DNA from 2 places in the Streptomyces sp. NBC_00663 genome. Region 2 is predicted to be linked to the other one. Evidence: riboswitches for the same ligand, from Rfam matches in the RefSeq annotation. Region 2 holds a riboswitch; the other holds the start of a gene.
The links. Region 2 has a riboswitch for glycine ahead of gcvP (aminomethyl-transferring glycine dehydrogenase). Riboswitches for the same ligand answer to the same signal wherever they lie in the genome.
Positions count from the first base shown of each region.

Region 1: linked by a shared signal. The riboswitch ahead of gcvT (glycine cleavage system aminomethyltransferase GcvT) and the one ahead of gcvP (aminomethyl-transferring glycine dehydrogenase) in region 2 are both predicted to bind glycine.

Region 1 is NZ_CP109027.1:2,959,029-2,967,515, forward strand. It holds gene OG866_RS13230 (ABC transporter substrate-binding protein) at 1-347, opposite strand, end outside; gene OG866_RS13235 (ABC transporter permease) at 417-1,424, opposite strand; gene OG866_RS13240 (enhanced serine sensitivity protein SseB C-terminal domain-containing protein) at 1,738-2,532, opposite strand; gene OG866_RS13245 (enhanced serine sensitivity protein SseB) at 2,653-3,438, opposite strand; gene OG866_RS13250 (AAA family ATPase) at 3,514-4,176, opposite strand; glycine riboswitch at 4,379-4,473, shown strand; glycine riboswitch at 4,474-4,579, shown strand; gene gcvT (glycine cleavage system aminomethyltransferase GcvT) at 4,618-5,733, shown strand; gene gcvH (glycine cleavage system protein GcvH) at 5,851-6,228, shown strand; gene glyA (serine hydroxymethyltransferase) at 6,244-7,506, shown strand; gene OG866_RS13270 (L-serine ammonia-lyase) at 7,563-8,487, shown strand, end outside.
Region 2 is NZ_CP109027.1:8,097,006-8,105,492, forward strand. It holds gene OG866_RS36715 (MerR family transcriptional regulator) at 139-789, shown strand; partial or broken gene OG866_RS36720 (DNA polymerase IV) at 848-2,370, shown strand; partial or broken gene OG866_RS36725 (PRC-barrel domain-containing protein) at 2,295-2,663, opposite strand; glycine riboswitch at 2,795-2,891, shown strand; glycine riboswitch at 2,898-2,995, shown strand; gene gcvP (aminomethyl-transferring glycine dehydrogenase) at 3,066-5,951, shown strand; gene OG866_RS36735 (TOBE domain-containing protein) at 6,019-6,438, opposite strand; gene OG866_RS36740 (APC family permease) at 6,517-8,487, opposite strand, start outside.

The sequences.
Region 1 (8,487 bases), 5.1 Mb from region 2:
GGGGTGAGCTCCGTGCCCTTCTCGCCCGGGGCCGCGGCACCGGTGACGAGCTGGCGGCTGTAGTAGCGCGCGAAGTTCCACATGAAGCCGTAGTAACCGCGCGTGGTGTCCCACGAGTCGGCGTCCTGGGCACCGGCGAACTTCAGCTCGCCGCCCTTCTTGGCGAGCGAGGCCTGGGCGACCTTGTTGTTCGCGGCGTTGAAGCCGGCCGCGCCCGTCGAGGAGCCCTTGCCGTTGCCGCCGTCGTCATCGCCGCCGCCGCACGCCGCCGTCGTCAGCAGCGCGGCGACCGCGGCGGCAGCGGCGAGTGCCTGCTTCCGCCGCCCTGAGGTGCGTTGGGTAGTCACGATCTCGGATCCTCCGGATTTGATGAGAGACCCCGTGTTGGTGCCACGGGACGCTTTGTGTACGGCAGTTCAGCGGGATCCCTTCGGGTCCAGCGCGTCCCGCACGCCGTCGCCGAAGAGATTGAAGGCAAGAACCGTGATGAAGATCGCTACACCCGGGACCACCATGTAGGTGGGGTCCGACTTGTAGTAGTCGATCGCGTTCGAGAGCATCTGCCCCCAGGAGGCCGTGGGCGGCTTGACGCCCACGCCCAGGAAGCTGAGCGCCGCCTCGGTGAGGATGTTGGTGGGGATCATCATCGTCGTGTACACGATGATCGGCGCGACGAGGTTGGGCAGCAGCTCCTTGAACAGGATGTAGAGCCGCCCGGCGCCGAGCGAACGGGCCGCTTCGACGTATTCACGCTCGCGCAGCGAGAGCGTCTGGCCGCGCACCACGCGTCCGATGTAGGGCCAGCCGAAGAAGCCGATGACCAGGATCATCACGAACAGGCGCACGCCCGTGCCGGACAGTCCGAGCATCTCGTTCGGCATGACGGAGACCAGCGCGATGATGAACAGCAGCTGCGGGAAGGCCAGCAGACCGTCCATGACCCGGCTGATGGCCGAGTCGACCCAGCCGCCGAAGAAGCCGGCCAGGACGCCCAGGACGGTACCGATGATCACGGCGACGATCGCGGACAGGAAGCCGACGAGCAGCGAGATCCGGGCGCCGTAGACGATGCGGGCGAAGATGTCACGGCCGTTGACCGGCTCGACGCCGAGCCAGTGGTCACCGCTCATGCCGCCGAAGGACCCCTTGGGGGTGCCGAACAGCGGGTCGATCAGGTCCTTGTCGTTGTACGAGTTCGGGTCCTGGCCGTAGAGGCTGGTGATCACGGGCGCGAGCAGCGCGACCGCGATGAGCAAGAGCACGACGATGCCGCCCGCGAGGGCGAGTTTGTCCCGCTTCAAACGCTCCCAGGCGATCCGGCCCAGGGAACGCCCCTGTACGGCCTTGGCGCCGGCGTTGACCGCCGCTTCTTCGGCCGCGCTCGGGGCCGCTTCCGCGGTCGGCTCGTGCAATGGTGCCGTCATCTGGCAGGGACCCCTCTCAACCGGCGGTAGCCGGCCCGCACTTGCCGCTGTAGCGGCGTGATCAGTCCGTCGTACACAGGGGCGAACCCACCCCTGGTGCGGGAGTCTTCAACGCTTTGGCGATCTGTTGCCAGACTTGGCGAGGAAAGGATGCATAAACGTGATGCGGGCTGCGGGGTTCCGTTATCCGGACAGCAGGTAACGGCCGCCGGACGCAGGCCAGTTGGGGCAATACGGGCCTCACGGGGCCTTCTGCCCTCATCTACGCGCGCAGACACACTCCCGTAACACGGGAGCCTGTGGCTGGTTCGGCTCAGTAGCCGCCGGGCGCCGGAGGGTAGCCGTACCCGGCCGCCGGCGCCTGCGCCGGGGCCGCGTGCGCCTCGCGGTCGTAGAAGGGACGGGCGCCGGCCCGCATCCACATCGCGACCGGGTCGTACTCGTCGGACATGGCCACGGTCGACACCGGCAGCCCGTCGGGGACCGCGCCGATGGACTGCTGCATCATCGCGCGCACCGAGTCGACGGCGGGCGGACTGGTGTCGTAGACATCAAGACCGATGGCGAGGTACGGCGCCCCGAGCGCCGGCTGCACCCAGGCGCGGCGCAGCGAGCGGACGGCCGGGGTGCGGTGGGCGTTCTGCGCGATCAGGGCGTAGAACTGCGGGATCTCGATACCGGGCTCCGACAGCCGCAGGGGACCCGCGGGCTGGCGCTCCAGGCCGGTCGCGATCCGGCGCAGGTCGAGCCAGGGGATGCCGACGCCGCCGCCGGGGGCGTGCGGGTTGAGCCACAGACCGAAATGGTCCGGGTAGAGGGTGCGTGCCACGTCGACGCCGTCGACGACTTCGTACGAGCGGTTCCAGCCGCTCGCCGAGAGTTCCTGGGCGGAGGTCACGCAAGGTGCGTAGCCGTAGCCGTCCACTTCCATGTTTCCGTACTGGGCGTCCGGGGAGCCCGCCTGGCCGTGCCAGAGGAGCATCCAGATCTGGCCGGAGGAGGGGGTGGCGAGGGCGCGGAGGAGTGCCTCGTAGGCGTCGTAGCGCCCTGGCGTCACCTGGCGCAGCATGTGCTCGACCTGGCCGGTCGCTGTGCCGCTGGCACTCACCTTCTACCGCCCCTTCGGGAAAGTTTCGTAGTCGGAAACAGCTTAAGCGTTGAGAGCTCGGGGCTTGTGGTGTGTTGCGGGCTGCGGGCCGTGGGGGTTGATCGCGCACCTTGGGTACGTCTACATGCCCTGCGTGTAGAACGGACGTACCGTCTCGCGCATCCAGTGGCCCACCGGGTCGTCCACCACGTCCAGCAGGACCAGGTTGACCGGCCAGGCCACCGGTGCCTGGCCCAACGCCCGGCCCAGGGCGTCCATCGGGAGGGTACGCAAGTCGCCCTCCCATGGGGAGAGCTCCACGCCCACGAACATCACGGGGTCGGCCGTCTCGATGGCGGCGAGGCAGCGGCGGGCCGTCAGGACGACTCCCGTCGCGGCGAACTCGGCGCAGGCCGCGGCGAGGAAGTCCACCGGGTCGTCCTGCCAGTCGGGCTCGTAGAGCTTGACCCGGCCGCCGCTGTTGGGGCCGTCCAGCGGGGTGCGGCCCACCCGGCACAGGTCCGCCACGGCGGCCGGCGGAAGGGGCACGCCGACCACGCCGTCCGGGTTGAGGGCCATGCCGAGCTGCGGCGGCAGTCCGCGCGCGAACTCCACCGCGGGGGCGACGGTGTACGACATGTGCGCCCCGGCGACCTGACGGAACTGTTCCTCCGAGCTGAAGACCGGGACGTAGGCCTGGCCCTCGATCTGGAGGGTGGGCAGATCGAGGGGGCCGGTGTGGGCGCCGCCGCCGTTCGGCAGGGGGACCCAGACGAAGCTGCGGCCAAGGACCTCGATGATCCGGCCGCCGGCCCCGGGCACACCGAGGGAGGCCGAGAGCACCTCCTCCAGCTCGTTGCCGGGCCATCCGCCGCCGTGCGGATAGGGGTGCGCCTGTGCCGGGAAGTCCTGTGCCGGGAAGTCCATCTGTCCGTCCGCCTGCCGAGTACCGCTGGTGTGGCTGAAAGGCTAACGGGTGGCAGGCCCCTGGCGCCCTGCCCGTCAGCCCGTGAACCCGATCCGGCGTAGGGCGTCCGCTGCCTCTCGGTCGAGGAGGATCGCGGAGCCCACTCCCTGGGGCAGTTCGCCCTTCTCCACGGAGCGGATCAGACGGGCGGCCGCCGTGCGGTGGCGGAGGAAGGCGTAGCGCGAGACGCCCCGGCCGCGCTCGCGCTGGCCCTGGAGCGCGGTGTCCGGGGTGACGTCGAGCAGCAGCAGGTGCAGGGTGCCGCCGCGGCGCTGGGCCGCGCGGGCCAGCCAGCCGCGCACCCAGGACTGGGTGCCGCAGTCGTGCACCACGACCCCCTCGCCGGAGCGCAGGGTGCGGCGCAGGCCGACGTAGTGGGCGAAGCGGACCAGGGGACGGTAGAGCGCGTACGGCAGAAGGCGGGGCGCGCGGGCGTCCCAGCGGTCGCGGGTGTCCTGGGAGTCGATCCGTACGCCCTTGACGGCGCGTCGCATCAGGGTCGACTTGCCGCTGCCGGGCAGGCCGGTGATCACCACCAGGTCGGCCGGGGCGAAGAGCAGGGCGTGCGGGCTGTGGCCGGCGCGGTCGCGCAGGTCACGCACGACCGGCCGCGGTGCGCATGCCTCCTGGGCCGGAGCGGTCGGCTGTGCGGGCAGCGCGACGGCCGAGGTGGTGGCGTACGCAGTGGGCCTGTTCACCGTGATCGTCCTCCTCCGGGGTCAGGGGGGTTCCCCTCCCCACCGAGCGTAAAGAGAAGGTAATGGGGTGTCTCTCTTGTTTTGGTGATCGTCGTGCCACAAGCCAGTCACAAAGGGGGTGGCGACGGGCGGGGACGATGCGGCCCTGCCGCCCGTGCCCGATGCGTGCAATGATGTCCGCGCCAACTGCATACCGGCCGTTTGAATCCGCGCGGGAGAGTCCCCACCACTGGTTGGGGCGCCGAAGGAGCAAGTCCCTCCCTTGAATCTCTCAGGCCCCGTTACCGCGCGGGCGAGGCACATCTGAAAAGCGAGCCGCCCTCCGGTGGCTCCACCCAAGGTGCAAGTCATGTCCCCTGCGGTCATGGCGAACCTCTCAGGTTCCGATGACAGATGGGGAGGAACGACCTCGCCCGTCATGCCTTGGGAGACAACCGTCCGATGAGCAATGAACCCCGCCTGACCGCGCTCGACGCCCTGCATCGCGCGCTCGGCGCGACGATGACCGACTTCGCCGGCTGGGACATGCCGCTGCGCTACGGCTCCGAGCGCGACGAGCACAACGCCGTGCGGACGAAGGCCGGGCTCTTCGACCTCTCCCACATGGGCGAGATCACGGTGACCGGGCCGCAGGCCGCCCAGCTGCTGAACTTCGCTCTCGTCGGCAACATCGCCTCCGTCGGCGTCGGCCGCGCCCGCTACACCATGATCTGCCGCGAGGACGGCGGCATCCTCGACGACCTGATCGTCTACCGGCTGGCCGAGACCGAGTACATGGTCGTGGCGAACGCCTCCAACGCCCAGGTCGTCCTCGACGCGCTCGTCGAGCGCTCGGTCGGCTTCGACGCCGAGGTGCGCGACGACCGGGACGCGTACGCGCTGCTCGCCGTCCAGGGCCCCGAGTCCCCCGGCATCCTCGCGTCCCTCACCGACGCCGACCTCGACGGTCTGAAGTACTACGCCGGTCTGCCCGGCACGGTCGCCGGCGTCCCGGCCCTGATCGCCCGCACCGGCTACACCGGCGAGGACGGCTTCGAGCTCTTCGTGAAGCCTTCGGACGCCGTTGAGCTGTGGCAGGCCCTGACCAAGGCCGGCGAGGGCGTCGGTCTGGTCCCCTGCGGTCTGTCCTGCCGGGACACGCTGCGCCTGGAGGCGGGCATGCCGCTGTACGGGCATGAGCTGTCGACCGAGCTGACCCCCTTCGACGCGGGGCTCGGCCGGGTCGTCAAGTTCGAGAAGGAGGGCGACTTCGTGGGCCGCGCGGCGCTGCGCGAGGCCGCCGAGAACGCCGACCACGAGCCGCCGCGCGTCCTCGTCGGCCTGATCGCCGAGGGCCGTCGCGTCCCCCGCGCCGGGTACGCCGTCGTCGCCGAGGGCAAGGTGATCGGCGAGGTCACCTCCGGCGCCCCCTCCCCCACGCTGGGCAAGCCGATCGCGATGGCCTACGTCGACGCCATGTACTCCGCGCCTGGCACGGACGGCGTCGGGGTGGACATCCGGGGCACGCACGAGCCGTACGAGGTCGTGGCTCTCCCCTTCTACAAGCGGCAGAAGTAGACACTGGACGCGAGGTCGCGCGCCCGCGCGTGACCCTGCGCACATTTCCGCTGCTCACGCACTTCCCAGCAGTCCCGCATTCATCAGCACTCCCCCGCGTACAGGAGAATTCAGGCCATGAGCAACCCCCAGCAGCTGCGCTACAGCAAGGAGCACGAGTGGCTGTCGGGCGCCGAGGACGGCGTCTCGACGGTCGGCATCACGGAGCACGCGGCCAACGCGCTCGGCGATGTCGTCTTCGTGCAGCTCCCCGAGGTCGGTGACACGGTGACCGCGGGCGAGACCTGCGGCGAGCTGGAGTCGACCAAGTCGGTCAGCGACCTGTACTCCCCCGTCTCCGGTGAGGTCACCGAGGTCAACGAGGACGTCGTCAACGATCCGTCGCTGGTGAACTCCGCCCCCTTCGAGGGCGGCTGGCTGTTCAAGGTACGCACCGCGGACGAGCCGGCCGACCTGCTCTCCGCCGACGAGTACACCGCCTTTTCCGCCGGCTGAGGAGTCGTACACCTGATGTCCGCACTGAACACGCCCCTGCATGAGCTGGACCCGGAGATCGCCGCCGCGGTCGATGCCGAGCTGAACCGGCAGCAGTCCACCCTGGAGATGATCGCCTCGGAGAACTTCGCTCCGCTCGCGGTCATGGAGGCCCAGGGCTCGGTCCTGACCAACAAGTACGCCGAGGGCTACCCCGGCCGCCGCTACTACGGCGGCTGCGAGCACGTCGACGTCGCCGAGCAGATCGCCATCGACCGGATCAAGGACCTGTTCGGCGCCGAGTACGCCAACGTCCAGCCCCACTCCGGCGCCTCCGCCAACCAGGCCGCCCTCTTCGCCCTCGCCTCCCCCGGCGACACCATCCTGGGCCTGGACCTCGCCCACGGCGGCCACCTCACCCACGGCATGCGCCTGAACTTCTCCGGCAAGCAGTTCAACGTCGTCGCCTACCACGTCGACGACGCCGGCCTGGTCGACATGGCCGAGGTCGAACGCCTCGCCAAGGAACACCGCCCCAAGGTGATCATCGCCGGCTGGTCCGCCTACCCGCGCCAGCTCGACTTCGCCGAGTTCCGCCGGATCGCCGACGAGGTCGAGGCCTACCTGTGGGTCGACATGGCCCACTTCGCCGGCCTGGTCGCCGCCGGACTGCACCCCAACCCCGTCGAGCACGCCGACGTGGTCACCTCCACCACCCACAAGACCCTGGGCGGCCCCCGCGGCGGCATCATCCTCGCCAAGCAGGCCTTCGCCAAGAAGCTGAACTCCTCCGTCTTCCCCGGCTTCCAGGGCGGCCCGCTGGAGCACGTGATCGCCGCCAAGGCGGTCTCCTTCAAGGTCGCCGCGAGCGAGGAGTTCAAGGAGCGCCAGCGGCGTACCGTGGAGGGTGCGCGCATCCTCGCCGAGCGCCTGACGGCCGCGGACGCCCGCGAGGCCGGGGTCAACGTGCTCTCCGGCGGCACCGACGTGCACCTGATCCTGGTGGATCTGCGCGAGTCGGAGCTGGACGGCCAGCAGGCCGAGGACCGTCTCCACGAGGTCGGCATCACGGTCAACCGCAACGCCGTCCCCAACGACCCGCGCCCCCCGATGGTGACCTCGGGCCTGCGGATCGGCACCCCGGCCCTGGCCACCCGCGGCTTCACCGCCGAGGACTTCACCGAGGTCGCCGACGTGATCGCGGAGGCGCTGAAGCCGTCGTACGACGTCGAAAGCCTGAAGACCCGGGTCAGGGCGCTTGCCGACAAGCACCCGCTTTACCCCGGTCTGAACAAGTAGTTCCCTGGTGGGGGCACCCGATGGCGTGTGCCCCCACCCTTTCTTTAGGAGTTCCCGTGGCCATCTCGGTCTTCGACCTGTTCTCGATCGGCATCGGTCCGTCGAGCTCGCACACGGTCGGCCCGATGCGTGCGGCCCGTATGTTCGCCCGCCGTCTGCGCAACGAGGGCGTCCTGTCCTCGGTGGCGACAGTCCGCTCGGAGCTGTACGGCTCCCTGGGCGCGACCGGCCATGGCCACGGCACACCGAAGGCGGTGCTGCTCGGCCTGGAGGGCGCGTCCCCTCGGACGGTGGACGTCGAGAACGCGGACGACCGGGTGTCGTCGATCAAGGACACGGGGCGGCTGAACCTGCTGGGTGAGCGTGAGATCGCGTTCTCCTACGACGACGATCTGATCCTGCACCGCCGCAAGACGCTCCCGTACCACGCCAACGGCATGACGCTGTGGGCGTTCGACGCCTCGGGTGCCGAGCTGTTGTCGAAGACGTACTACTCGGTGGGCGGCGGCTTCGTCGTCGACGAGGACGCGGTCGGCGCGGACCGCATCAAGCTCGACGACACGGTCCTCAAATACCCCTTCCGTACCGGCGACGAACTCCTGCGCCTGACCAAGGAGACCGGCCTGTCGATCTCCGCGCTCATGCTGGAGAACGAACGCGCCTGGCGCACCGAAGACGAGATCCGCTCCGGACTCCTCGACATCTGGCGCGTCATGCAGGCCTGCGTGACGCGCGGCATGACCCGTGAAGGCATCCTGCCGGGCGGACTCAGGGTCAAACGCCGCGCCGCCGTCACGGCACGCCAACTCCGCGCGGAGGGCGACCCGCTGGCGCACGCCATGGAGTGGATCACCCTCTACGCCATGGCCGTCAACGAGGAGAACGCCGCCGGCGGCCGGGTGGTGACCGCCCCGACGAACGGCGCGGCTGGCATCATCCCCGCCGTCCTGCACTACTACATCAACTTCGTCCCCGGAGCCG
Region 2 (8,487 bases):
GGCTAGCCTTTCCCCGCGGTGGGGTACGGGAAACCACTCCTAGGGTGATTATCACTCGGCGTGCCGAGTGTGGCGATCGTTGACGTGCCCCAGGTGACTGCCTACCGTCGAGAAGGCAGGTCAAGGACGGAGGTCGGCGTGAGAAGCAGCGGCGACGGTACGGCTGGGGGTGCCCCCGGACGCAGTCTCGGGGCGAGCGGTCCGTACCCGCTTTACGGCAGCGCGGCCGATCACGTTCCGCAGCGACCGGCGGCCGTGCCGAGCAGTGGCGGAGGGGCGACGTCCATGGCGTCCGAGGAGATCGGCTACCGCGGTCCGACGGCCTGCGCGGCCGCCGGCATCACCTATCGCCAACTCGACTACTGGGCGCGTACCGGGCTCGTCGAGCCGAGTGTGCGGCCCGCCTACGGGTCGGGGACGCAGCGGCTGTACAGCTTCCGGGACGTTGTCGTCCTGAAGATCGTCAAGCGGTTCCTCGACACCGGTGTGTCGCTCCAGAACATCCGTACCGCCGTGCAGCATCTCAGGGAGCGCGGTTTCCGGGACCTGGAACGCATGACGCTGATGAGCGACGGCGCCACGGTCTACGAGTGCACCTCGCCCGACGAGGTCCACGCGCTGCTCCAGGGCGGCCAGGGCATCTTCGGGATCGCCGTGGGTGTGGTGTGGCGGGACGTCGAGAGCGCCTTGTCGCAGTTGCACGGGGAGCGGATCGACACCGGCGAGACGCTGGTGGGGAACAACCCCGCCGACGAGCTGGCGCGGCGGCGGGGCAATCGGGCCGTCTGAGGCTCTGCCCGGGGCATTACCGAGGGCATTGTCAGTGGCGTAGGGCAGCATCGGACATGTGAGAAACGCGCCCACGATCCTGCATCTCGACATGGATGCCTTCTTCGCCTCGGCGGAGCAGGCGTCCAAGCCGAGTCTGCGCGGGAAGGCCGTCGTCGTGGGCGGGCTGGGACCGCGTGGTGTGGTGGCCACCGCGTCGTACGAGGCCCGGGTCTTCGGAGTCCATTCGGCGATGCCGATGGCGCAGGCGCGGCGGCTGGCGCCGAATGCCGCGTATCTCGTGCCGCGCTTCGGGTTCTACCGGTCGATCAGTGAGCAGGTGATGGCGCTGCTGCGGGCGCTGTCGCCGCTTGTGGAGCCGCTGAGCCTCGATGAGGCGTTCGTGGATCTGGAGGCCGGGGGCGTGGCCTGGGACGAGGGCTCGGCGCGGCTGGTGGGGGAGAAGCTGCGTGCCGACATACGGGCGGTCACCGGGCTCACGGGCTCGGTGGGACTCGCGGCGTCCAAGATGCTCGCGAAGATCGCGTCCGAGCAGGCCAAGCCCGACGGTCTGGTGGTGATCGATCCGGGGACCGAGCGAGGGCTGCTCGGGCCGATGTCCGTGCGGATCCTGCCGGGAGTGGGGCCGGCCACCGGGGACCATCTGCGGCGGGCCGGGATCCACACGGTCGAGGAGATCGTCGAGGCCGGGGAGGACGAGCTCGTACGGCTGCTGGGGAAGGCGCACGGGCACGGGCTGTACGCCATGGCGTTGGCGCATGACGAGCGGCCGGTGGTGGCGGAGCGGGAGACCAAGTCGGTGTCGGTGGAGGACACGTACGACGTCGACATCCACGATCGGCTGCGGGTGGGCATGGAGGTGCAGCGGCTGGCCGACCGGTGTGTGCGGAGGCTGCGGGGGGCCGGGTTGTCGGGGCGGACGATCGTGCTCAAGGTGCGGCGGTACGACTTCTCCACGCTGACCCGGTCCGAGACGCTGCGGGGGCCCACCGATGATCCGGCGGTCGTGCGGGAGGCCGCGGCTCGGTTGTTGGAGTCCGTGGACACGACGGGGGGTGTGCGGTTGCTGGGGGTGGGGGTTTCCGGGCTGGCCGACTACACGCAGGAGGATCTGTTCGCGCAGGCCGCGGGGGATCTGGGGGAACTGGCCGAGGAGGAGCCGGGGGATGTGGTGGCTGCGGAGGCGGTGGAGGTGGCTGTCGAGCGGCGGTTTGTTGCGGGGCACGACGTGGTGCATGCCGAGTTCGGGCACGGGTGGGTTCAGGGGAGTGGGCTGGGGCGGGTGACGGTGCGGTTCGAGACGCCGGATTCCGGACCGGGGAGGGTGCGGACGTTTCGGGTTGATGATGCGTTGTTGGCTGTGGCTGAGCCATTGCCGTTGGTGGCGGAGGGGGGTGGGGTCGCATCCGGCCTTCGGCCGGATTTGTGTTCCCACCCGCACCACCCGTGACAGTCTCGTTGTCGGGTGCGGGTGGCCCCTGTGGAGGGCTTCGGGGTTAGGCGTCCGCGTCCTCTGTGCCTGCCAGTTTGCCGAAGTCTCGGTCCGGGAGTGGGGGTGCGGGGGCCACGTCCAGGCCGTAGTGGTGGTAGAGCTGGAGTTCCTGGTCGGGGGAGAGGTGGCGGCCCACGCCGAAGTCGGGGGCGTCCTTGATCAAGGAGCGGTCGAAGGGGACTCGCAAGGAGCCCTCGATCAGTTCGCTCGGCTCCAGGGGGACGAAGGCGTCCCTGGAGAACAGGCCGGTGCGTATGGCCGCCCACTCGGGCACGCCGGTCGCGTCGTCGAGGTAGACCTCGTCGATCGTGCCGATCTTGATGCCGTTGCGGTCCATCGCCTTGCGGCCGATCAGGTTGCGCGGATCGATATCGGTCTGCACGGGCCCTCCACTACGTCGCGACTCGCAACTCATCCGTAAGCACTACAAAAGAGCAGATTGAGACCGGTGGCCACTCGAGGGCTCCTCCAGGGATCCGCATTTTGCGCGCTGGTAGGCTGGCAAGCGGCTGTTGACCCTGTGCGGGAGAGTCCTCCGGAGATCGTCCGGAGGCGCCGAAGGAGCAAATCCTCCCCGGAATCTCTCAGGCCCACGTACCGCACTGACGAGGCCACTCTGGAAAGCAGAGCGGGTGTCGACGGCTTCCGCTCTCACCGACGGTGAAAGCCGGGCACCTTCGGGTGTCCGGTGAAGCTCTCAGGTTGAGATGACAGAGGGGGAGGCCGCCGGGACCCGCAGCCGTGGTGTCCCTCAAAGGTCGCGTCAGACCAGGAGGCCTCCGCAATGACCGCCCACCGCACTCCGCTCACCGAACTCGAGCAGGGGATCCCCTTCGAGCAGCGTCACATCGGCCCCGACCACGAGGCCCGGGCCAAGATGCTCGCGCAGGTCGGCTACGGCTCGCTGGACGAGCTCACCGCCGCCGCGGTGCCGGATGTGATCAAGAACGCCGACTCCCTTGATCTGCCGGGGGCGCGTACCGAGGCCGAGGTGCTGGCCGAGCTTCGGTCGCTCGCCGACCGGAACCAGGTTCTCGGGTCCATGATCGGGCTCGGGTACTACGGGACCTTCACCCCGCCCGTCATCCTGCGCAACGTCATGGAGAACCCCGCCTGGTACACGGCCTACACGCCCTACCAGCCCGAGATCTCCCAGGGTCGGCTCGAGGCCCTCCTCAACTTCCAGACCATGGTCGCCGAGCTCACCGGGCTGCCGACCTCCGGTGCCTCGCTGCTCGACGAGGGCACGGCCGCCGCCGAGGCGCTGGCGCTGTCCCGGCGCATGGGCAAGAACAAGAAGGGGCTGTTCCTGGTCGACGCGGACGCGTTGCCGCAGACCGTCGCCGTCATCGAGACCCGCGCCGAGCCGACCGGTGTCGAGGTCGTCGTCGCCGACCTCAGCGACGGGATTCCCGCCGACATCGCCGCGCGGGAGATCAACGGCGTGCTCCTCCAGTACCCGGGCGCCTCCGGTGCCGTACGCGACATCAAGGCCGTCATCGACCAGGCGCACGAGCTGGGAGCCCTGGTGACCGTCGCCGCCGATCTGCTGGCGCTGACGTTGCTGAAGTCGCCCGGCGAGCTCGGAGCCGACATCGCCGTCGGGACCACGCAGCGGTTCGGGGTGCCGATGGGCTTCGGCGGGCCGCACGCCGGTTACATGGCGGTGCACGAGAAGTTCGCGCGCAGCCTGCCCGGGCGGCTCGTGGGTGTGTCCGTGGACGCGGACGGGAACAAGGCGTACCGGCTCGCCCTCCAGACTCGTGAGCAGCACATCCGGCGGGAGAAGGCCACCAGCAACATCTGCACCGCCCAGGTGCTGCTCGCGGTGATGGCGGGGATGTACGCCGTCTACCACGGGCCGGAGGGGCTCAAGGGCATCGCCCGGCGGACCCACCGGTACGCCCGTGTCCTCGCCGCGGGGCTCACCGCCGGTGGGGTCGAGGTCGTGCACGGCGCCTACTTCGACACCGTGACCGTACGGGTGCCCGGCAAGGCCGGCGAGGTCGTCGCCGCCGCCGAGGAGAACGGGGTCAACCTGCGGCTCGTCGACGCCGATCACATCTCCGTCGCCTGCGACGAGACCACCACGCGGGCCCAGCTGGGCGCCGTATGGACCGCGTTCGGGGTCGAAGGGGACGTCGAGGCGCTGGACGCGGCGGCCGAGGACGCGCTGCCGGACGCCATGGTGCGGACGGACGAGTTCCTGGCCCACCCCGTCTTCCACCAGTACCGGTCCGAGACCGCGATGCTGCGCTATCTGCGTCGGCTCGCCGACCGGGACTACGCGCTCGACCGCGGCATGATCCCGCTGGGCTCCTGCACCATGAAGCTCAACGCCACCACCGAGATGGAGCCGGTCACCTGGCCGGAGTTCGGGCAGCTGCACCCCTTCGCGCCCGCCGGGCAGGCGCAGGGCTATCTGACGCTCATCCGTGAGCTGGAGGAGCGGCTCGCGGAGGTCACCGGGTACGACAAGGTGTCGTTGCAGCCCAACGCCGGGTCGCAGGGGGAGCTGGCCGGACTGCTCGCCGTACGGGGATACCACCGGGCCAACGGTGATGAGCAGCGGACTGTGTGTCTGATTCCGTCCTCCGCGCATGGGACCAATGCCGCGAGCGCTGTGATGGCCGGCATGAAGGTCGTCGTCGTGAAGACCGCCGAGGACGGTGAGATCGACGTCGAGGATCTGCGGGCGAAGATCGAGCAGCACCGGGACGAGCTCTCGGTGCTGATGATCACGTACCCCTCGACGCACGGTGTCTTCGAGGAGCATGTCGCCGACATCTGCGCGCAGGTGCACGAGGCCGGTGGGCAGGTGTATGTCGACGGCGCCAACCTCAACGCGCTGGTCGGGCTCGCCAAGCCGGGGCACTTCGGTGGGGACGTCTCGCATCTGAATCTGCACAAGACGTTCTGCATCCCGCATGGTGGCGGCGGTCCGGGCGTGGGGCCGGTGGGTGTGCGGGCGCATCTGGCGCCGTATCTGCCGAACCACCCGTTGCAGCCCGCGGCCGGTCCGGAGACGGGTGTGGGGCCGATCTCCGCCGCGCCCTGGGGGTCCGCGGGGATCCTGCCGATCTCCTGGGCCTATGTGCGGCTGATGGGCGGCGAAGGGCTGAAGCGGGCCACGCAGGTGGCGGTGCTGAGCGCCAACTACATCGCCAAGCGGCTGGAGCCGCACTACCCGGTGCTCTACACCGGGCCCGGTGGGCTGGTCGCGCACGAATGCATCATCGATCTGCGGCCGCTGACCAAGGCGACGGGTGTGAGTGTGGACGACGTGGCCAAGCGGCTCATCGACTACGGGTTCCACGCGCCGACGATGTCGTTCCCGGTGGCCGGGACGCTGATGATCGAGCCGACCGAGTCCGAGGACATCATCGAGCTGGATCGGTTCTGCGACGCGATGATCGCCATTCGCGCGGAGATCGAGAAGGTCGGTTCCGGGGAGTGGCCCGCGGAGGACAACCCGCTGCGGAACGCCCCGCACACCGCCGGGGCGCTCGGGGGTGACTGGGAGCACGCGTACAGCCGTGAGGAGGCCGTGTTCCCGAGCGGGGTCGTGGTCGCCGACAAGTACTGGCCGCCGGTGCGGCGGATCGACCAGGCCTTCGGAGACCGGAACCTGGTGTGCTCGTGCCCGCCGCTGGACGCGTACGACCACTGAGCTCGGATGTGAACAAGGGCCCCGCTTCGGCGGGGCCCTTTTCGTTTGGGGGGCGTACGGCGTCCTGTTACGCCGTTGTCACGGAGATCTCGGTCGACTTGATCAGGGCCACTACCGAGGCGCCGGCCGCGAGGGAGAGGTCGGCCGCGGCGTCCTTGGTGATGGCGGCAGTCAGTTCGGTGCCATCGAACGCGATCTTCACGGAGGCCATCGCGGCGCCCGTGGCGACGGCGGTGACCGTGCCGGGGAGTTGGTTGCGGATGGACAGGCCCGTCACCGGGGCGGTGGCGAGAGCTACCTCCGTCGACTTGATGAGGGCGCGGACGGCGGAGCCCTCGGTGAGGCCGAGGTCGGTCACGGATTCCTTGGTGATCGCCGCGGTGAGGTTCTGGCCGCCGGTGAGGCGGATGCCGATGGTGGCCATGACTTCGCCGGTGGTGATGGTGGTGACTGTGCCGGGGAGCTGGTTGCGGATGCTCAGGGTCATGAGCATCAACCGTAGGGGTTTGGGGGGCTTTGGGCGTGTTGTTGATGGTGTCGCGGTGGACGCGGGTGGGTGGGGGCCTCAGCCCGTGTGGACCCTTGGGCGGCGGGCCCGGTCTGGTTCTGCCTCGCGGAGGACCTCTCGGGTCACCGGGGCCACCTCGCCCTGGCCGAAGAGGAAGAAGCGGAGGAAGTTGGCGAACGGGCTGCCCTCGGTCCACTCGAAGTAGATGTGGGGAGTGCAGGCAGTGGTGTCGCGGACGTGGAGGAGCAGGGCGGCCAAGGCGTTGGGGATGGAGGACGACTCCAGGGTCAGGACTCGGTAGCGGTTGTGCAGGACCTCGCCGCGGACCGTGAGGCCGGCCTCGAACTCCGAGGGGTCGGTGACCGTGACCTCGACGAAGACGAAGTCCTCCTGGCCGGGGATGTCGTTGTCCTCGCGGATCTGCTCGATCTTGTCGCGGTACTCGGCCTTGTCCCGCTTGTCGGGCTCGTTGGCGATGAAGCGGATCTTGCGGCTGGCCATGTCCCTGATGAATCGTTCCGCCATGGGGTCCAGGGACACGCTCGTCACGCGGAGTTCGAAGGCGCGGGCCAGTCGGGACAGGAGGGAGACCAGGATGATGCCCGCGATGAAGCAGGCGCCGATCTTCACGCCGTCCGGGCGCTCGATGACGTTGACGACCGTCGTGTAGAGGAAGACCGCGGAGATCACCGCGAAGGCGATCGTCCAGCCACGCTGACCCGCCTTCCGCGCGGCGATCGTCACCGCGATCGCCGCCGAGCTGATCAGGACGAGGACGCCGGTGGCGTACGCACCGCCCTGGGCGTCGACGTCGGCGTCGAAGATCCAGGTGACCAGGAAGGCGATCAGGGTGAAGACGATGACCATGGGGCGGACGGCGCGGGCCCAGTGCGGGGCCATGCCGTAGCGGGGGAGATAGCGGGGCATCAGGTTCAGCAGGCCTGCCATCGCGGAGGCTCCGGCGAACCACAGGATGGCGATGGTCGACACGTCGTACACCGTGCCGAAGGCGCCGCCCAGGTACTCGTGGGCGAGGAAGGCGAGGGCGCGGCCGTTGGCCTGGCCGCCCGACTCGAACTCCTTCTCCGGGATGAGGAGGGTGGTGATGAAACTGGTCGCGATGAGGAAGCAGCTCATGATGAGCGCGGCCGTGGTGAGGAGCTTCTTCGTGTCCCGGATGCGGCCCGCCGGGTTCTCCTCCGTCTCACCGGGGTCGCCCTTGACGTGCGGCATGACCGCGACGCCGGTCTCGAAACCGGAGAGGCCGAGGGCGAGCTTGGGGAAGACGACCAGGGCCACGCCGATCATCACGAAGACGTTGCCGTGCTCGGCGGTCAGGGCGCTGGACCAGTTGGTGACCACGTGGCCGGCGGTGGCGACGTGCCACAGGCCGACGATCACCACGACGACGTTGAGGGCCAGGTAGAGGCCCACCAGGAAGACCGCTACGCCGATGGCCTCCAGGAAGCCCTTGAGGAACACCGCGCCGAGCAGGGCCACGAGGACGAGGGTGATCAGCATCTGGTGGTCGTGCAGGGCACTGTTGAGGTGCGGGTTCTCGACGAGGTGGGTCGAGGCGTCCGCTGCCGACAGGGTGATGGTGATCAGGAAGTCGGTGGCGGCGAAGCCGAGCAGGGTGAGGACGAAGAGCTTGCCCTTCCAGAAGGTGAGCAGGCGTTCCAGCATCGCGATGGAGCCCTGGCCGTGGGGGCTCTCCTCGGCGACGCGCCGGTACACGGGCAGCGCGCCCGCGAGGGTGACGATCACCAGCACGATCGTCGCGATCGGGGACAGGAGGCCGGCCGCCAGGGCCGCGATGCCCGGCTGGTAGCCGAGGGTCGAGAAGTAGTCGACGCCGGTCAGGCACATGACGCGGTACCAGCGCTGGCCCTGGTGTTCCGGCTCGGACCCGGTCTGCCCGGTGCGCTCGGTCCGCCCGGTCGGTTCAGCCGGCTCGCCGTGGCCCTGGCCCTTGCCCATGTCGGACAGGCCCTCCAGCATCCAGGCGCGCAGGCGACTGGGTGGGGG